Regions from separate parts of the Enterobacter wuhouensis genome, predicted to be linked through region 4. Evidence: predicted binding sites of a transcription regulator. Region 4 holds the regulator's gene; each other region holds the start of a gene.
The links. The regulator CRP, encoded in region 4, controls carbon source genes, mostly activating them, when cyclic AMP is high. The targets are predictions, from matches to a motif close to ATGTGANNNNNNTCACAT.
Positions count from the first base shown of each region.

Region 1 (5,126 bases), 2.0 Mb from region 4:
CCGCTCGCTATGCCGAGCACGGCGGGGCCCGGGACGATTGCGATGATCATCAGCTCCGCGTCCACGGTGCGCGACAGTTCTACCTTCCCTGACTGGGTGCTGGCCGTAGCGCCGCCGCTGATTTTTGCGCTTATCGGGGTCATCGTCTGGGCATCGCTGCGCAGTTCAGGAGCGATCATGCGCTGGGTGGGCAAGGGCGGTATCGAAGCCATTTCCCGCCTGATGGGCTTCCTGCTGGTGTGCATGGGCGTGCAGTTTATTATTAACGGCGTGCTGGAAATTATTAAAAACTACCACTGATTTTTTGCCGGGTGGCGGCTTCGCCTTACCCGGCCTACTTATTGCCAACATAATTATTGTGAATATAAATCAATTCTGAAAATTTATTCTTTTGCGAAATTTCAGGATGAAAAATAACCGCATTACAGCGAAAGTTTTACTCACCGTACCGGCCGACATCATGAACTACATCGCTTCCAACCCGCGCATGCTGGAAGGCATCACTACGGGTGACGCTAAAGTTCTCAACAATAACGTTCAGTGGGATGCATTTGTCTACGCATTGTCGTTAGTGGACAACGGCAAAGACATTTCAGTCTTATATGAATACGCTAACAGGGATTATATTTCTGAATCTTTGGCTGGCGTGACGATTCTGGTCATGAATAAAAACGAGCTGGAAAAGGCTTAATTGACGAAAAAGCGAAGAAATGTGGAAAAATTAGCGACGCGTCATCAACTACCACGCCGCTTGCTACCAGAACCAGCATCTATAATTGCCAGACTAAAATGACGGAGGACAGGTTCCGTTATTTGGGTGGCAATGAGGAAGCAGATTATTAACGCAGTCGCGTAGGCCGGGTAAGGCGAAGCCGCCACCCGGCACAAACAACGTCACCCATGCTGGCCATGTTCTTCCATCGCCACCGGCCATTTACGGAAGATCAGCACCGACCAGATCAGCGCCACAAGCGCCGGAATCGCGCCCAGATAGCCAATCGCCGACATCGAGACGTGCAGTATTACCTGATTTCCAACCAGCGCGCCCGCGCCAATCCCGAGATTGAAAATCCCCGAGAATAGCGACATCGCTACGTCGGTTGCGTCAGGGGCCAAAGCAAGCACTTTAACCTGCATACCCAGCCCGATAATCATAATCGCCACGCCCCAGAACAGGCTCAGGATCGCCAGATGGCTTTCGCTTCCTGCCGCAGGCATCAATAACAGCAGGCAGGCTAATAACAGGCCGATGGCACTGCTGACCAGCGCTGAAGCATGTTGATTTCCCAGCTTGCCAAACAGAAGGCTGCCGATGATGCCCGCACCGCCCAGGATCAGCAGCAGGACGGTGGCAAAGTTGGCGCTAAAGCCCGCAACCACCTGCACAAACGGCTCAATGTAGCTGTAGGCCGTGTAATGGGCGGTCACCACAATCACCGTCAGCAAATAAATGCTCATCAGCGCCGGACGACGCATCAGCAGCGGCAGGCTTTTCAACGAGCCGGAATGTTCGCTCGGCAGCTTAGGCAGCAGCTTGATCAGGCACAGCAGCGTCACCAGCGCCCCCATGCCGATAGCGAAGAAGGTGGTGCGCCAGCCAAAGTATTGCCCCACGATGCGGCCAATCGGTAGGCCCAGCACCATCGCCAGCGCCGTACCGGTCGCAATCAGGCTCAGCGCCTGCGCGCGCTTGCCCGCCGGCGCCAGGCGTATCGCCAGCGAGGCCGTTATCGACCAGAACACCGCGTGCGCGAAGGCAATGCCGACGCGGCTGATGACCAGCACCGTAAAATTCCACGCCATAAACGACAGCACATGGCTGGCGATGAACACCACAAACAGGCCTATCAGCAGCTTGCGCCGCTCCATCTGGCTGGTCAGCAGCATAAACGGCAGCGACATCAGCGCCACCACCCACGCGTAAATGGTCAACATAATGCCCACCTGAGCCGTCTCCATCTGGAAACTCCCGGCGATGTCAGACAGCAGCCCAACCGGAACAAATTCAGTGGTATTAAAAATAAACGCGGCAATGGCCAGCGTGACCACCCGTAGCCACGCGACCCTGCGGGAAACAGTCTGAGTTGTCATAGGGATATCTGGGATTCGTTGCTTGAAAGATGAGGAGACGATCTTAAAGCGAGAAACGGCGAAAACTCAACCATTATGTGACTTAGATCTCAAAATTTACCCTGTCAAAGCGGTAGCGAAGGGCGTTTTTTTCATTGAATATAAAGAACAACACAACAATAACAGGCGATAAGACAATGCAGGAGATTGATTTTTATCTGGTCGATGCGTTTAGCCATACCACGTTTGGCGGAAATCCGGCGGCCGTTTGCCCCTTGAAAGCGTGGCTGCCGGATGAGACGTTACTTAAAATGGCGCAGCAGCACAACCAGTCGGAAACCGCGTTTTTCGTCTGCACGAAAGGGGGTATTGAGCTTCGCTGGTTTACCACGCTTACCGAAGTCAATCTCTGCGGCCACGCCACGCTGGCAGCAGCATACGTCCTGTTCAACGAGCTTAATTATCCCGACTCGCGAATCCATTTTGAGACCGCCTCGGGTCGACTGACCGTGAGTCGGGAAGGTGAATGGATGACGCTGGATTTCCCGGCCTGTCCAACGCAGGAACAGACGCCGCCGCCGGAAATACTCGCGGCTCTGGGCATCAGCCAGTATGTTGACGCCCGTAAAGGCCGCGCCTGGATGCTGGTGCTGGAAAACCGCGCGCAGGTTGAGGCGATAGCCCCGAACTTTTCCGCCATGACCCCAGGCGATCATAAAGTGGCGATCGCCGCGCGGGGAGAGGGCGAATATGATTTTGTCAGCCGCTTCTTCTCGCCGGGCGTTGCCGTTCCGGAAGATCCCGTCACGGGGTCGGCACATACGATGCTCATTCCCTACTGGAGCGAGAGGCTGGGCAAAACGGCTATGCTTGCGCGTCAGGTTTCGGCGCGTGGAGGAGACGTGCGCTGCGAGCTGAAAGGCGACCGCGTGCTGATGAGCGGGCAGGCAGCCCTGTATTTGAAAGGCACAGTATTTCTGCGCTAACGACGTATAACAAGAGAGGTAGAGACGATGCAGGAAATTGATTTTTATCTGGTAGATGCCTTTAGCGATAAAGCCTTTGGCGGCAACGCCGCCGCCGTGTGTCCGCTTGAAGCGTGGCTCCCGGACGAGACGCTGCTGAAGATGGCCCAGCAGCATAACCAGTCCGAGACGGCATTTTTCGTTCGCACTGACGACGGGTTTGAGCTTCGCTGGTTCACCACGCTGCACGAGATCAACCTGTGCGGACATGCGACGCTGGCGGCGTCCCACGTCATCTTCGAATACCTTGATTACCCGCATACCGAAATCACGTTCTCCACGCGCTTCGTGGGCGAGCTGACGGTTTCACGCAGCGGTGACTGGCTGACGCTGAACTTCCCGGCCTGGTCAACGGAGTCTGTCGATAATCCACCGTCGGCGCTATTCAGCGCGCTGGGCATTGAGGCGGCCCGGGAGGTGCGCGTCGGGCGTGACTACATGGTGGTGCTGGAAAACCAGCGGCAGGTCGAAGCCCTGACTCCGGATATCGCGGCGATGATCCCGCTGGGGAAAATGGTCTGCGTTACGGCTCCAGGAGATGACTATGACTTCGTCAGCCGCTTCTTCTGCCCGGGCGAAGGGGTGCCCGAAGATCCGGTGACGGGTTCAACCCACAGCATGCTGATTCCCTACTGGAGCGAAAAATTGGGCAAAACGGCACTTAACGCTCGCCAGGTATCCTACCGCGGCGGGGATCTGCGCTGCGAGCTGAAGGGCGATCGCGTGCTGATTGGCGGCCAGGCGACGCTGTATCTGAAAGGAAAGATCTTCCTTCGCCGGTAGGCCGCCGTCATAAACAAAAACTATGAGGTGAGAAGACGTGGCGGGCGCTATGTTGAAGGAAAATAACAAGGAGCCTGCCATGTATTCCATTACCTCTGAGTCTGCACGTCATCCCGATATTCTCAGCCTGATAGCGGCCCTCGACCGCTACCAGAGCGAACTCTATCCGGCCGAGAGCAACCATTTGCTCGATCTGTCTGCACTCCCGCAAGCGTCGTTAATCCTGATGATTATTCGCGACCCGCAGCTTAAAGCCGTGGGATGCGGTGCCGTTGTGCTTAACGGCGACGGCACCGGCGAAATGAAACGAGTCTATATCGATCCAGCCCATCGCGGCCAACGGCTGGGGGATCGGCTGCTGGCGGCCCTCGAGGATGAGGCCCTTAGCCGCGATTGCCATACGCTTCGGCTGGAGACGGGCATTAAGCAACATGCCGCCGTCCGTCTGTATGAAAACAGCGGGTATGAACGGCGTACGGCATTTGCCCCCTACAGTGAAGATCCGCTAAGCCTGTTTATGGAGAAGGCGCTGGTTGAAGACGTTCGTTTAGCAGCGCTATAAACGCCTCAAGCTGGCGGGTCATCGCGCCGCGACGCCAGACCAGCCAGGTGGTCAGCCAGCGCCAGTTTTCCGCCAGCGGCCACGCTTCAACCTGATGATGCCCCGGCATGCTTTCCAGCATTGAGCGGGGCATGAGCGCAATCCCTGCGCCGGCGATCGCGCAGGCGAGCATGCCGTGGTACGACTCCATTTCATGAATGCGCCCGGGCGTGGCCCGGTCGGCATAGAACCAGCTTTCCAGATGCCGCCTGTAGGAGCAGTTAGCGCGGAAGGCATAGACATCGCTGCCGCTGACCTGCATAGCGTTGGCTACTTTCCTATGCCCCGCGGGCGTCACCAGCATCATCTCTTCCCGGTAAACCGGCATCCCCTCCAGCTCCGGGTGCGATAGCGGACCGTCCACAAACGCAGCGCTCAGGGTTCCCTCCAGCACGCCGTCAATCATCGTCCCGGACGGTCCGGTTGAAAGCGCAAACTGGATGCGCGGATAGCGTTGATTAAACAGCGCCAGACTTTCCGGAATACGCACCGCTGCGGTGCTCTCCAGCGCGCCGAGGGCAAACAGCCCCTGTGGCTCATCGCCTGCGACCACCATTCGCGCCTCGTCGACCAGCGCCAGGATCTGCCTGCTGTAGCGCAGGAAGTTATGTCCGGCGGGCGATAGCCTGAGGCGCTGGTTTTCGCGA
Region 1 is NZ_CP142124.1:2,393,604-2,398,729, forward strand. It holds gene VPX56_RS11530 (MarC family NAAT transporter) at 1-300, shown strand, start outside; gene VPX56_RS11535 (hypothetical protein) at 407-691, shown strand; gene VPX56_RS11540 (sugar transporter) at 895-2,091, opposite strand; gene VPX56_RS11545 (PhzF family phenazine biosynthesis protein) at 2,268-3,056, shown strand; gene VPX56_RS11550 (PhzF family phenazine biosynthesis protein) at 3,084-3,878, shown strand; gene VPX56_RS11555 (GNAT family N-acetyltransferase) at 3,958-4,440, shown strand; gene ptrR (putrescine utilization regulator PtrR) at 4,394-5,126, opposite strand, start outside.
Region 1: VPX56_RS11540 (sugar transporter) is a predicted target of CRP. The motif match lies at 2,167-2,184, and genes of this name have one in related genera.

Region 2 (5,126 bases), 1.3 Mb from region 4:
GCGAGGAACATAATTTCTTCGGTTGTCAGCTCGCGCTGGTAGCTTTTGTTCAGGTGCTGCGCGATTTTCTCGGCGCACTTCCACGCCTTCGCGTAGTTGTCTTTTACCGCCGTATGCAGCGAGACATCGTCATCTTCAACCACGGTGCGGGTCAGCATCCGCTGGGCAAAAAACTTCAGGTGCGTGACAAAACGCTGATAGCTGAGCGACTCTTCGTCGTACTCCAGCTGCAGCTGATACTTCACCAGCTGCAGGATCTCCTGCATCACCCGCGTCACGTGCATCACTTCCGGCATTTCGCTGTTCAGCTGCGCGGTGACCAGATGCAGCGCGATAAACCCCGCTTCGTCCTCGGCCAGCTCGACGTTCAGGCGTTTGGCGATAATGGCCCTCGCCTCCTGCCCCAGCTCGAACTCCTTCGGATAGAGACGCTTGATATCCCACAGCAGCACGTTCCTGATCGCCAGCCCGTTCTTCTGCCGCTCAATCGCAAAGTAGCAGTGATCGGTCAGGGTGATATACAAACTCTCCTGCAGCTTGCCCAGCCGCTGCGCCGCCAGCCCAATGATGCGGTCGCAGGTGGTCATCACCTCCAGCGGGATCTGGCTCAGCAGCTCTCCCAGTCGACGCACCAGCTCGTCGCTTTGCAGCGCGAACACCTTTTCAATCAGCGCGGCGTCCAGCGCGTCATTCACGCGCTTCTGAAAGGCCAGCCCGCGGCCCATCACCACCTGTTCACGCCCGCGCTCATCCAGAACAACCACCACATTATTATTAAGAATTTTGGCGATTTTCATCGGAACTCCAGAAACAAAAAAACCTGACCTCCGGCAGAAGCCAGAAAATCAGGTTTTGCCTGCCGAAGCAGTAACAATCCAGTTCTGGCACTCTAACAGTTTCATTCGTAGCCTCAATGCGTCACGAGTAAAAAACGTGACGCAGATCGTACTTGCTAGAAGGTCACGACGGTTTTCAGCTCCGTGACCCAGGCATCCTGGGTGCGCGATACGCCGCCTGGATGGTGCCAGTACTGAATGCCCGGCTGCAGCTCCAGCCACGACACCGGACGGAAGCGATAGTAAAACTCGCCGTTGAGGGAGTGGCCCGGCACCGGGTGATACGCCGGATCGTTATAGTCCGACACGCCGCTCAGGCTGTTCATATAGCGCTGGCTGCGGGCGTACTGGCTGCTCATATCAATCCAGGTCAGCCCGAAGCCAATCCAGTCTTCCGGGCGGGCGTCAAACAGCCCGCGATAGCGCAGCGAGGCGGCGTATACCTGGTGCATATAGTTGCTGCGCTGATCCGCAAGGCTCATGCTGAAAGAGGTGCTCAGTCCGCGGTTCGGGTCGTCCGCGTGCTGCGTGAGCTGCTGGTTCAGCCCGGCGTACATAAACCAGGTCCGGTTATGCTTCTCGAAACCGTCCGGATCGCTCGCCCCGGCGCCGCCGGATTTCCCGCGGTAGAGATCGGCCTGCGGCGCGTTGGTGAACACCACGCCAAGGTTGTACGCCCCCGGCAGGCCGTTGATCAGCGGCCGCGCTTCGATTTCGACCGGGAGTAAGACCCCTTTACTGCCCTTTGTCGACCAGCTCCAGGCATGGTTACGGCTGGAGGCATCCGGGTTTTGCTCCATCACGCCGCCTTTTAAGGTGACGGTCGGCGTGACCTTATAAGCCAGCGTGGTGCCCCAGGTGTGAACGTTCCAGTTATTCCAGGTCAGCGAGTTGGCCGATTTCCCGCCGCACTGGGTGAGCAGCTGAAAGTCACAGGGGATAATCTGGTCGAAGGTCTGCACCTTGTTCATCATCCCGATGCGCCAGGTAAGGCGGCGGTCGTCAAAGCTGCGGGCAAACGTCAGCCAGCCCAGGCGGGTAATGGACTGTCCGCCCCAGCTCTCCTGGGTCAGGTCGTTGAAGTTCACGCGCGGGTCCTGCACGCGTTTGGTGGTCAGATCGTCATTGTGGTTACGGTTGACGATGTTCCCTTCGATACGCGCATCCGGGATGCCCGTCCAGCGCTCCAGATCCTGGTTGAAGGTCAGCGCGAACTGATCGATATAGGCCACGTGGGAGTCGTGGTTGTAACCGCCTCCGCCGTTCCAGCCAATTTCATTCAGGTAACCGAGATTGTAGGTAAAACCGTTATCGTTAAGGATTTGACGAATGCCGAGCATCTCGCCAAAAATGGGGGCCGGCGGAGCTTCAAAACCTAATACCGTTCCGTTCCAGTCCTGCGCCGCTGAAAGCGGGGAAATCGTCAATAGCGCGAGTGCGTAGAGTTTATTTTTATATGCCATTTTAGCAACCTGTGACTGAGTATTTAGTGCGTAACCGGTCGCAGGAAATTTTTCTATTTCCTGTCGTGTTGTCTTTATTAGTTCGAGCGAAAAACGTTAGGCCAAACTTATCTCCTGCGTAAATGACAGGCAAAAAAAAACCTAAGTGCTCCACAGCGGCTAATGCTGTGAAACGCTTAGGTTTTGCCTGTTAGCCAGTAACAATCCTGCGTTAAAACAGTGGCACCTTAACACCGTTGTGCCACCTTGAAAACCTGCATCGTTTTCTATTTTAAAAAAGTGTGAGCAAATTAACGCTTATTATTTTGACTGGATCACCCGCGCAATATCCGCAGAGGTTTGCAGCGTGCGGATCTCCTGGAATAATTCCAGCGCCTCGCTATATTCTTTGCGTAAATAACTGAGCCACTGCTTAATACGTGCGACGTGATATAACCCGGTATCGCCCTGTTTTTCCAGACGGCTGTATTTTTGCAGCAGCGTGACCACGTCGGCCCACGGCATACGCGGTTCATTATATTTCACTACCCGGCTGAGGTTCGGCACGTTCAGCGCACCGCGGCCGATCATTACCGCATCGCAGCCCGTCTCTTTCAGGCAGGCCTGCGCGCTGGCGTAGTCCCAGATTTCACCGTTGGCGATAACCGGAATGGTGAGCCGTTTGCGGATCTCACCGATCGCCTGCCAGTTAATGCGCTCGGCTTTGTAGCCATCTTCTTTGGTACGCCCGTGCACCACCAGCTCGGTGGCACCGGCCTGCTGCACCGCATCGGCAATTTCAAACTGCCGCGCGTCGCTGTCCCAGCCCAGACGCACTTTGACCGTTACCGGCAGGTGCGACGGCACGGCCTCACGCATCGCCTTCGCGCCGCGATAAATGAGTTCAGGATCTTTCAGCAGCGTCGCCCCGCCCCCGCTACCGTTCACCATTTTCGACGGGCAGCCGCAGTTGAGATCGACCCCGTAAGAGCCCAGCTCAACCGCGCGGGCGGCGTTTTCCGCCAGCCATTCAGGGTACTGGCCCAGCAGCTGGACGCGCACCAGCGTGCCGGAGGAGGTTCGGCTCTGGTTATGCAGCTCCGGGCAGAGCCTGTAAAAGGATTTTACCGGCAACAGCATATCGACCACGCGCAAAAACTCCGTCACGCAGAGATCGTAGTCGTTCACCTCGGTCAGAAGCTCGCGCACGAGTGAGTCGAGCACGCCTTCCATTGGGGCCAGTAAAACACGCATAGCAGTACCTGTGAAAAAAGACGCGCTATAGTATCTGCTCCGTATGGTTGAGGAAAGCACGGCGTTCCATTCAGGAATGTCTGGTATGCTCAAAATTCATGATGTGATCCGTGGCACATTTCCGGGTTTAATTGTATGATGAATACGTTTCATCAAGGACTTTCACCATGAGCAAATCACTGAACACCGTCTGGCAATATCTGCGCGCATTCGTCCTGATTTACGCCTGCCTGTACGCCGGGATCTTTATCGCGTCGCTGCTGCCGATCGTCATTCCGGGCAGTATTATCGGCATGCTGATCCTGTTCGTCCTTCTGGCGCTGCAGGTGCTGCCCGCGAAGTGGGTTAATCCCGGCTGCTTCGTCCTCATCCGCTATATGGCGCTGCTGTTCGTGCCCATCGGCGTGGGGGTCATGCAGTATTACGATGTGCTTAAAGCGCAGTTCGGCCCGATTGTCGTCTCCTGCGCGGTCAGTACGCTGGTGGTGTTCCTGGTGGTGAGCTGGAGTTCGCATATCGTGCATGGCGAACGTAAAGTCGTCGGGGAGAAAACAAAAAAATGATGGCTAATATCTGGTGGTCGCTGCCGTTAACCCTGGTGGTATTCTTTGCCGCACGCAGGCTCGCTATCCGTTTTAAGATGCCGTTGCTCAACCCGCTGCTGGTGGCGATGGTGGTCATTATTCCTTTCCTGCTCCTCACCGGCATTCCCTACGAGCGCTACTTTGCCGGGAGCAAAATTTTAAACGATCTGCTGCAGCCTGCCGTGGTGGCGCTGGCGTTTCCTTTATATGAACAGCTGCACCAGATCCGCGCCCGCTGGAAGTCCATCATCACCATTTGCTTTATCGGCAGCCTGGTGGCGATGGTCACCGGAACCTCGGTGGCGCTGCTGATGGGCGCGTCGCCGCAAATTGCGGCCTCTATCCTGCCGAAGTCCGTTACTACGCCGATTGCAATGGCCGTGGGCGGCAGCATCGGCGGTATTCCCGCGATCAGCGCTATGTGCGTGATTTTCGTCGGTATCCTGGGCGCGGTGTTTGGCCATACCCTGCTGAATCTGATGAAAATTCGCACCAAAGCCGCCCGCGGTCTGGCAATGGGAACGGCATCCCACGCGCTCGGCACCGCGCGCTGCGCCGAAGTGGATTATCAGGAAGGGGCGTTTAGCTCGCTGGCGCTGGTGATCTGCGGGATTATCACCTCCCTGATTGCGCCGTTTGTGTTCCCGATAATTCTGGCGGTAATGGGCTAAAATTTGCGATGCGTCGCGCAAATTTCATTTTGTTTTCATAAGTTGCATACATAATGAGAAGTGGATCACATATAAAGCCCTAACGGCTCCGTACACTACCGATCCATTAACCTTCATGAGGCACACGCCATGCATCCACGTTTTCAAACTGCTTTCGCCCAGCTCGCAGAGAATTTGCAATCAGCCCTGGCTCCGGTTCTGGCGGATGCGCATTTCCCCGCCCTGCTGACGGCGGAGCAGGTCACGACGCTGAAACAGGCAACGGGACTGGACGAAGACGCGCTGGCATTCGCACTCCTGCCGCTGGCCGCCGCCTGCGCCCGGGCAGATCTTTCCCAC
Region 2 is NZ_CP142124.1:3,133,584-3,138,709, forward strand. It holds gene bglG (transcriptional antiterminator BglG) at 1-797, opposite strand, end outside; gene VPX56_RS15000 (carbohydrate porin) at 953-2,299, opposite strand; gene dusC (tRNA dihydrouridine(16) synthase DusC) at 2,600-3,532, opposite strand; gene VPX56_RS15010 (CidA/LrgA family protein) at 3,700-4,095, shown strand; gene VPX56_RS15015 (CidB/LrgB family autolysis modulator) at 4,092-4,787, shown strand; gene cdd (cytidine deaminase) at 4,917-5,126, shown strand, end outside.
Region 2: VPX56_RS15010 (CidA/LrgA family protein) is a predicted target of CRP. The motif match lies at 3,634-3,651, and genes of this name have one in related genera.

Region 3 (5,126 bases), 2.4 Mb from region 4:
CATCAATCTGGCGGCGGGAGAGCACAGGGGTAAGTTGTTCGACTACCGGAAGTGCAAAAATTTTATTAATCATTAAGCAATCCTCTGTCTTGAAGCAATAAAAAAGGCGACCGAAGTCGCCTTTTTGGATCAGGTTCTCATCTCAACTTATTTGGAGATGTGAGCGATCAGGTCCAGTACTTTGTTAGAGTAGCCGGTTTCGTTGTCGTACCAGGAAACCAGTTTAACGAAGTTGTCGTTCAGCGCGATACCAGCTTTAGCATCGAACACGGAAGTGCACACTTCGCCGTTGAAGTCGGTAGAAACAACGTCGTCTTCGGTGTAGCCCAGAACGCCTTTCATTGCGCCTTCGGAAGCAGCTTTGATTGCTTTCTTAATTTCTTCATAAGAAGCAGCTTTTTCCAGACGAACGGTCAGGTCAACAACGGACACGTTAGGAGTTGGAACGCGGAACGCCATACCCGTCAGTTTGCCATTCAGTTCTGGCAGTACTTTACCTACAGCTTTAGCAGCACCGGTAGAAGATGGGATGATGTTCTGAGCTGCGCCACGGCCGCCGCGCCAGTCTTTGTGAGACGGGCCATCAACGGTTTTCTGAGTAGCGGTAGTTGCGTGAACGGTGGTCATCAGGCCTTCAACGATACCGAAGTTGTCGTTGATAACTTTAGCCAGTGGTGCCAGGCAGTTGGTGGTGCAGGATGCGTTAGAAACGATATCCTGGCCAGCGTAAGTTTCGAAGTTAGCACCACGAACGAACATTGGGGTGTTGTCTTTGGATGGACCAGTCAGAACAACTTTTTTCGCACCCGCGGTGATGTGTTTACGCGCGGTTTCGTCGGTCAGGAAGATACCGGTTGCTTCAGCAACAACGTCAACACCGATTTCGTTCCATTTCAGGTTAGCTGGGTCTTTTTCAGCAGTAACGCGGATGGTTTTGCCGTTAACAACCAGGTGGCCGTCTTTCACTTCAACGGTGCCGTTGAAACGACCGTGAGTTGAGTCGTACTTCAGCATGTACGCCATGTATTCAGCGTCCAGGAGATCGTTGATACCAACGATTTCGATGTCAGAACGTTCCTGAGCAGCACGGAAAACAATACGGCCGATACGGCCAAAACCGTTGATACCTACTTTGATAGTCATATATTCCACCAGCTATTTGTTAGTGAATAAAAGGTTGCCTGTAAAATTACAAAAACCTTACGCAGCGTCAAGCGGAATCGTGTCAATCATTGCGACAAATCAATCCTGTGACTAACGTTTGTGCGACTGACTCGCCTCACTTTCCCTTTGAGCTAGCAACCACATGGGGGCTGCGCCCGGAATTTTAAAGGCCTCTCAGGATAAAAGTGTGAAATAGATCACAATTGCCTGACCGCCTTTTCGCGACACATAAGTTTAGAACAAAAGTGTACGCAAGGGTGTTAATGTTTTGTTAGAATCCGGGTTAAAAGATGTCTGTTTCTACAGCGAGATGTAAGCATATGTCGAACCAACGTAACCCCGATGATTTGAAAAAAAACCTTTCAGAAATGCAGTTTTACGTGACGCAGAATCACGGTACGGAACCGCCATTTACCGGGCGTTTGCTGCATAACAAGCGAGACGGTGTCTACCATTGCCTGGTGTGCGATGCGCCACTGTTTAATTCGCAGACAAAATACGATTCTGGCTGCGGCTGGCCGAGCTTTTATGAGCCGGTTAGCGATGACGCGATCCGTTATCTGACCGACTCGTCGCACGGCATGGTGCGTACCGAAATCCGTTGCGGAAACTGTGATGCACACCTCGGCCACGTGTTCCCGGACGGCCCGCAGCCTACCGGCGAGCGTTTCTGCGTAAATTCAGCCTCCATGAGCTTCACCGACGATGAAAACGGCGACCAGACCAAAGGTTGAAAAAACGATTCAGCAAATTATTCCTTTGAAAGGGAGATATCATGAATATTGATGACATGATTGCGGGCATGACGCCGGAGGTTTACCAGCGTCTGGTGACGGCCGTTGAGCTGGGAAAATGGCCCGATGGCGTTGCGTTGACGCCCGAGCAAAAAGAGAACAGCCTGCAGCTGGTCATGTTATGGCAGGCGCGCAACAACACTGACGCACAGCACATGACGATCGACACCCAGGGGCAGATGGTGATGAAGAGCAAGCGCGAGCTGAAGGAAGAGTTTGGCATTACGCCAAAGCCGATTGCGACGATGAAAATGCAATAACGGTGCGGGTTGATGCCCTCACCCAACCCTCTCCCAGGGGGAGAGGGCTTGATTATCTTACTACTTATGCGGGATCCCGAGTGACTCCGCCAGCTGTTTCGCTAACTTATTGTTGTCATCAGCCCCGTACTCCCAGAACATCGCGCCAGCAAGTCCTTTCTCCTTGATGTAATCCGCCTTAATCGCGATTGAGCGTGGATTCTCATACGAAATGGCGAACAGCGCTTTGCCGTCGGCGGACTTCACCGAAAGCCACGGCACTTTCGCCTGGTCGTCCCAGTGCTCGGTAAAGCGCTTCTGCGGATCGTTCAGCAGCTTTTTGACGATATCGTTGTACTTCACGTACGTATCTTTGGTCAGGTCATACCCGAGCGACTTGAACAAACCGATCTCCTGCGGGCCGAAGTAGGGTTGCGTTACCGGGTTTTTCTGCGCATCCGGTTTTGTCCAGTCAATGCCCGGCTCCACGGAACGCTTCGGCACGCGGCCATAGAAACCCATCCCGAGGTTCATCTGCTCTGGCTTCAGGCCGGCAGCAAGATAGTTATTCACCACAAAATCGACGCTGTATTTATCGGCAACGGCCACCGTTGGCCAGGCGCTGGAGTCATACAGGTTGGCGTTGAAGTACTGCGTTCCGTACGCCATGTCGTAGGTCATCAGGTTGATATAGTCGAGCAGCGGGGCGATCGCCTTCACGTCTACCCAGCTTTTCGGACTTTCCGCATTCGCGCCCACGGCAATGGTGACCAGCTTCTTATGTCCGAAGGCGTCGCGCAGCTCTTTGAGCAGGGCGGTGAAGTTATCCCGATCGGCATGCGTGCTGGCGACCAGCCCCCACGCGCCGTTCACCGGGAACTCCCAGTCGAGGTCGATTCCGTCCAGGCCATATTTATCGACAATTTCCTGCGCTGAGCGGATAAACACCGCACGCGACTCCTTCGTTGCTGCTGCGCCAGAGAAACCGCGCGCTCCCCAGCCGCCAACGGAAAGCAGCACCTTGAGGTTCGGGTTCTGTTTACGCAGGACAGGAATTAACGCGAGGTCGGACGCGACTTTTGGCGACAGCCAGATTTGATGCAGCTTTGCCGGATCTTTCAGCGCGGCGTTGGTTTCGTCTTTCTCATCGTTATAGACAAGGCCAAACGAGTAGTTCAGGTGGGTGATCTGGCGGACGTCGAGTTTGTTAATGTCTCCGCCCGGACCGGCGGTGACATCGCCACCCCCGTTGAAGTAGCCCACGGACATCAGGGTACTGGCGGAGGCAAGTGAAGCGCAAAGCAGCGGCAATGCTGCCAGTAATGGCAAACGTTTCATACACGTTCCTCTTTGACTTAATAAAAGTGACCACGCCACAGAAAAAGCGTGGCGAAAAAACAGCCTGAAGAGAATAGCATTGCCGCTTCGCTTGAGATGCGAAGGAGTTCACTTTATGGGTGATCCGAGGGGAGGATTGCCGGGTGGCGGCTGCGCCTTACCCGGCCTACGGGGAAGGGTACGCCGGGTAAGGCGCAGCCGCCACCCGGCTAAAAAGGCTTACGCCTGCGTCTCAAGCCAGTCTTCGAGGGTATACAGCGTCGCACCCTCGGCGGCCATGTCCATAAACGCCTGCGCGCTGTCCTGCGGCTGAATGTTCACGCCGCGACACCCGTCGGTAATGACGCTCACGGCGTAACCCAACTGGAGGGCATCGAGTACGGTAAACTTCACGCAGTAATCCGTCGCCAGGCCCAGCACAAGCAGCTCGGTAATTTCATGGTGGCGTAACCATTCGTCCAGCGCTGTTTTCTGCCGATGCCCGTTATCGAAAAACGCGCTATAGCTGTCTATTGCCGGGTTTTCACCCTTGTGAAACACCGCGTCGATAGCCTTTTGGTTCAGCAGCGGATGCAGCTCCGCGCCTTCCGTCTGCTGGACGCAGTGATCGGGCCAGAAGGTTTGCGCCAGCCCGTCGAGATCCCCCTGAGTGAAAGGGTCGACGTTGTGCTGGCTGGCAAAGCTGCCGTGGTTGGCCGGATGCCAGTCCTGGCTGGCGACAACCGCCTCGCCGCGGGCTTTACACCAGTCGATCAGCGTATTCGCCACGTCTACGGTACTGTCGCCTTCCGCGACGGCCAGCGCGCCGCCCGCGCAGAAATCATTTTGCAAATCGACCAATAACAGGGCGCGTTGCTTCATGAGAGCTCCTTATTCGTCCGGGGTCAGTTCGCCGCGCAGGTTTTGCATCATCGCGCGGCGAATGGACTGAATGTCCAGATCCTGACTCAGTAAATAGTGAAGTTTAGTCAGCGTCGCTTCAACGGTCATATCAAAGCCGCTGATCACTCCCGCGTGCGCCAGGGCATTGCCGGTAGCATAGCCGCCCATATTAACCTTGCCGGACATACACTGCGTCAGGTTAACCACGACGATCCCGCGGTCGCTCGCTTCCTGAAGCTCCTTCAGGAACTCGCCGTTCTGCGGCGCATTGCCGACGCCGTAGGAGCGTAAAATCAGCGCCTTCACCGGCTGGCGCAGGAAGTTGCGCACCACGTCGGCGGAGATGCCTGGATAAATCGTGACCACGCCAATCGGCTGCGGGGTGATCGGATGCACAATCAGCTCGCCGGCGGTGTTCGGCGCAGGCGGCGTGCCCAGACGACGGATGTGAATACCGGCCTCCAGCAGCGGCTGCAGGTTAGGGGACGCGAAGGCGTCAAAACCGTCGGCATGGGCTTTAGTGGTGCGGTTGCCGCGATACAGACGGTTGTTGAAGAACAGCGACACTTCGCTGATCGGGTAGTTGGCCGCCACGTACAGGGAGTTGAGCAGGTTGATTTGCCCGTCGGAGCGCAGCTCCGCCAGCGGGATCTGCGAGCCGGTGACGATAACGGGCTTGCTCAAATTCTCCAGCATGAAGGAGAGGGCC
Region 3 is NZ_CP142124.1:1,934,808-1,939,933, forward strand. It holds gene VPX56_RS09230 (D-hexose-6-phosphate mutarotase) at 1-73, opposite strand, end outside; gene gapA (glyceraldehyde-3-phosphate dehydrogenase) at 148-1,143, opposite strand; gene msrB (peptide-methionine (R)-S-oxide reductase MsrB) at 1,485-1,898, shown strand; gene VPX56_RS09245 (YeaC family protein) at 1,940-2,218, shown strand; gene VPX56_RS09250 (chitinase ChiD) at 2,279-3,535, opposite strand; gene pncA (bifunctional nicotinamidase/pyrazinamidase) at 3,755-4,396, opposite strand; gene ansA (asparaginase) at 4,406-5,126, opposite strand, start outside.
Region 3: msrB (peptide-methionine (R)-S-oxide reductase MsrB) is a predicted target of CRP. The motif match lies at 1,350-1,367, and genes of this name have one in related genera.

Region 4 (5,126 bases):
ATAAAAATGGATGGTCATGACATGGCAACTGAACAACCAGCAATTACCCGCGCGACATTCGATGAAGTCATTCTGCCGATTTATGCACCGGCCGAGTTTATCCCTGTAAAAGGGAAAGGCAGCCGCGTCTGGGATCAGCAGGGCAAAGAGTATGTGGATTTCGCGGGCGGCATTGCGGTGACGGCGCTGGGTCATTGCCATCCTGCGCTGGTGGAGGCGCTGAAAACCCAGGGCGAAACCCTGTGGCACACCAGCAACGTGTTCACCAACGAACCGGCGCTGCGCCTGGGGCGTAAGATCATCGATGCCACCTTCGCCGAGCGCGTGCTGTTCATGAACTCCGGCACTGAAGCCAACGAAACCGCCTTTAAGCTGGCGCGCTACTACGCAACCACGCGCCACAGCCCGTACAAAACCAAAATCATCGCCTTCCATAACGCTTTCCACGGACGCTCGTTCTTTACCGTTTCCGTTGGTGGTCAGCCGAAATACTCAGACGGGTTTGGTCCGAAGCCAGCCGACATCGTTCACGTGCCCTTTAACGATCTGCACGCGGTAAAAGCGGTAATGGATGACCATACCTGCGCGGTCGTCGTTGAGCCGATTCAGGGCGAAGGCGGCGTGACGGCGGCGACGCCGGAGTTCCTGAAAGGACTGCGCGAACTGTGCGACGAGCATCAGGCGCTGCTGGTCTTTGATGAAGTGCAGTGCGGCATGGGGCGCACCGGGGATCTGTTTGCCTACATGCACTACGGCGTGACGCCGGACATCCTGACCAGCGCCAAAGCGCTCGGCGGCGGCTTCCCGGTCAGCGCGGTGCTGACGACGCAGGATATTGCCTCTGCGTTCCACGTTGGTTCTCACGGCTCTACCTACGGCGGCAACCCGCTGGCGAGCGCCGTGGCGAGCGCGGCGTTTGATATCATCAACACGCCGGAGGTGTTGAACGGCGTCAACGCGAAGCGGGAGCTGTTTGTCAAGCACCTGCTGCAGATTGATGAGCAGTACGACGTGTTCAGCGAAATCCGCGGCATGGGGCTGCTGATTGGCGCCGAGCTGAAGCCGCAGTACAAAGGCCGCGCGCGCGATTTCCTGCACGCCGCCGCGCACGAAGGGGTGATGGTGCTCAACGCCGGACCGGACGTAATGCGCTTTGCGCCGTCGCTGGTGGTGGAAGAGAAGGATATTGAAGACGGGTTAAGCCGTTTTGCCGCGGCGGTCGCGAAGATCGTTAAGGGTTAATACTCGGTTCGCTTTAATCGACGCGTTAACCAAATCCCGTGATGCGGACGCTGACGCCATGCCACCGATGAAATGGTGTGCATGGTGTTCAAATGTCCCAGAACGCGCTGCAGGTGCTGCTCCAGGGTGCTCATCGGCCCGTGGGTCAGCGTTTCAGGCGCTTCGAGAATATTGGAATCGCCCGACTCGCCCGGCGCGTCGTACTCCAGACGCTGCTGACACCTCTGCAACGCAATTTCACACGACTGCAAATAGCGCTGCGCCAGATCCGGCGTGAGCATGGTGTGCTCGCGCGCCAGCGTGGTCATGGCGTTAATGTGCTCGACGATAAACTGGCTGTGTGTCACCCACAGCTTCATGTCTGCAAGATAGTGCGAGTTAAAGCCCGGCTCCTGCATCGCCTGGTTGAGCGAGTTGAACAGGGCGTTGTGCGCCTGGTTGACCCTCATGCGCTGGTAGGCCAGCGGGGAGGGCTGCGGATCGTCGCTCAGGATCAGGCGGATGGCCTGCTGATCGGCCTCCAGCGCGTCGTGGGCGTTTTGCCTCAGTAATCCGCTCTGCCACTGCGGCCACAGCCAGACCATGCCGCCGAAGGCAATCAGGCAGCCAATCAGGGTATCGACCAGGCGGGCAATAATGAATTGATCGCCGTTGAGCGTGAGCAGCTGCAGGGTGTACACCGCCGTAACCGTAAAGCCCACCGTCGCCCAGCCGTAGTTTTTGCGGATGATGAGATAGCTCACCATCGTAATCGCCAGCATCCCGACCAGCGTATACCCTTCCGGCACGTGGAAATGCAGCGTCGCCCCCGCAATAATCAGCCCGGCCATCGTGCCGCCAGCCCGGTGGAAAATACGCACGCGCGTGGCGCCATAGCCGTTCTGCGTCACGAACAGCACGGTCATTAAGATCCAGTAGGGTTTCGGCAGATGCAGCGCCATACCCATCAGGCTGGCGATGCTGAGCATGACGCTTATCCGCGCGGCGTTGCGCAGGGCGGCGGATTTCAGCGACAGGTAGCTTTTGAGGGCGGGCAGCAGCGGCAGACGCTTCTGTTTATCCGCCATCAGGTCGCGAGGATAAAGCGGGCGCTGGGTACGCAATACGCGGGCGATGCGGCTGAAGTGCCAGGCGGCAAACTGGCCGACCGGGTTATCCGGGTGCTGACGCGCAATTTTTTCCAGCGCGCCGAGCGGTTTGTCCATGTTAAAGCGCGTCGGGTAGCGGTGATAGAGAATATCGTCGGCCAGCACCCGCAGGCGCGCCGACACGGTCTGGGCGTTCCAGCGGATCACCGCTTCGGCGTGGCTGCGCTCGACCAGCTTTTGCACCTCCTGCGGATGGTGCAGGCTCACGGAGATATGCTCCTGCAGATCCAGCCCCACCTGGAAGGTGCGCAGCAGCCGCTTGTACTCGTGGTTTTTATTGGCGGCGAGCATGTGCAGCTGCTGATAGCACTGGCTGATCAGGTCGACCACCTTTTGCTGGCGCGCCAGCAGCGGCGGAAGGGATTTCTCCGGATCGGTGTGCTGGGTCAGCAGGGTATATTTGGCTTCACAGTAATCCGCCAGCTGCACGTAGAGCAGGCTCAGGGATTCACGCAGCGGCTGCTCCCGCCACAGCCAGAACCAGAACCAGTTAAACAGCCCGTACCACAGCGTGCCGAGGGCGTAGATGAGCAGCGGTTCCCATATCGGCATATTCCCCGCGAGGCTCAGGGTGAATATGGCGGCAATCAGCGAGGCGGGCAGCAGGCGCGCGTGAAGCGAACTGATCTCCGCCGTTACGCCGAGCGTCATCGCCAGCACGGTCAGGATCAGCGGGAGCGGAATATCACGGGCGAGCAGGAGCTGTACGGCAAGGCTACAGCCGGCAAACAGGCAGCCGCCGATAATCAGGCGCTTGAAAAAGCGTTTATGCGGCGTGTCCAAACCGGCGATGTTGCAGCAGGCGGGCACGAGGGAAAACAGCAGGCCTTGCTGAAGATGTCCGAGGATCAGGCCCACGGCCACGGGAAGGCACAACACCAACGTTTGTCGCAGTGCGTAGTTAACTTCCGGGTGATAAATCAGCCTGCGCCACATGGGGAATAGAGACAAAAACGGCGTGCCACCCTGAGATGGCACGCCGTTTGACCGAATTAACGGGTTCCGTAAACCACGATGGTTTTACCGTGCGCGGAGATCAGGTTCTGATCTTCCAGCATTTTCAGAATACGGCCTACTGTTTCACGGGAACAACCGACGATCTGACCGATTTCCTGACGGGTAATTTTAATTTGCATGCCGTCCGGGTGGGTCATTGCGTCTGGCTGTTTCGCCAGGTTCAGCAGGGTCTGTGCGATACGACCGGTCACGTCCAGGAACGCCAGGTTACCGACTTTTTCAGAGGTGACCTGCAGGCGACGCGCCATCTGGGAAGAGAGACGCATCAGGATGTCAGGATTAACCTGAATCAGCTGACGGAACTTCTTGTAAGAAATTTCAGCCACTTCACATGCTGTCTTTGCACGAACCCAGGCGCTACGTTCCTGGCCTTCTTCAAACAGGCCCAGTTCGCCGATGAAATCGCCCTGGTTCAGATAAGAAAGGATCATCTCTTTCCCTTCTTCATCTTTGATCAGCACTGCCACCGAGCCTTTAACGATGTAATACAACGTCTCGGCTTTTTCACCCTGGTGAATCAGAGTGCTTTTCGATGGGTACTTATGAATGTGGCAATGAGACAAGAACCATTCGAGAGTCGGGTCTGTTTGCGGTTTGCCAAGCACCATGCGCTGTTATCCTCTGTTATAAGCTGTCACCAGAGTCATAAGATGCATCCGGACTCTGGGGTTGCAATCGAATTCTTACCCATACCCTGGGAAGTCGGCTGTCGTAATTTTCGCAGCCAGTAAAGTTTGATGTCCTCTGCATACATGTGTAACGTCAATGTATTACTGTAGCATCCAGAGTGTTTTAGCATAGCTTTTGCCGCGTGTCTCCTGGTGTCTCGCTTCAGCATGATGCAGGTCGCCTTCCGTTGCGAGAAATGTAACGCGCGCGTAATCTGTCACCAAAAATGCAACGTTGGAGTTAATGAATATGCAAGCGCGTGTGAAATGGGTTGAAGGTTTAACGTTCCTGGGCGAATCCGCTTCCGGGCACCAGATTTTGATGGACGGTAACTCCGGCGACAAGGCCCCAAGCCCGATGGAAATGGTGCTGATGGCGGCGGGTGGATGCAGCGCGATTGACGTGGTGTCGATTCTGCAAAAAGGCCGTCACGATGTGACCGACTGCGAAGTGAAGCTCACGTCAGAACGTCGCGAAGAGGCGCCACGCCTGTTCACGCATATTAATCTGCACTTTATCGTGACCGGTAAAGAGCTGAAAGATGCCGCGGTATCACGCGCCGTAGACCTTTCTGCGGAAAAATACTGCTCTGTGGCGTTAATGCTGGAGAAAGCGGTAAAAATCACCCATTCGTATGAGGTGATCGAGGCTTAATCTTTTGGCGGGTGGCGCTTCGCTGACCCGCCCTACAAAAGCACGACCGTAGGCCCGGTAAGCGCAGCGCCACCGGGCAAAACAACTCACGCGATCTGCTTCCCTTCCATCAGTCGCTGGACCAGCGGCGTCATAATTAACTCCATCGCCAGCCCCATTTTTCCGCCCGGCACCACCAGCGTATTCATGTGGGAAATGAACGAGCCCTGCAGCATCGCCAGCAGCCAGGGATAATCGATGCCTTCCAGATTGCGGAAGTGGATCACCACAAAACTCTCATCCAGAGACGGGATGGTTTTCGCCGCAAACGGGTTGGAGGTGTCCACCGTCGGCACGCGCTGGAAGTTGATATGGGTACGCGAGAACTGTGGCGTCAGGAAGTTGATGTAATCTTCC
Region 4 is NZ_CP142124.1:4,392,038-4,397,163, reverse strand. It holds gene argD (bifunctional acetylornithine/succinyldiaminopimelate transaminase) at 22-1,242, shown strand; gene VPX56_RS21045 (YccS/YhfK family putative transporter) at 1,239-3,326, opposite strand; gene crp (cAMP-activated global transcriptional regulator CRP) at 3,383-4,015, opposite strand; gene VPX56_RS21035 (OsmC family protein) at 4,326-4,730, shown strand; gene VPX56_RS21030 (phosphoribulokinase) at 4,817-5,126, opposite strand, start outside.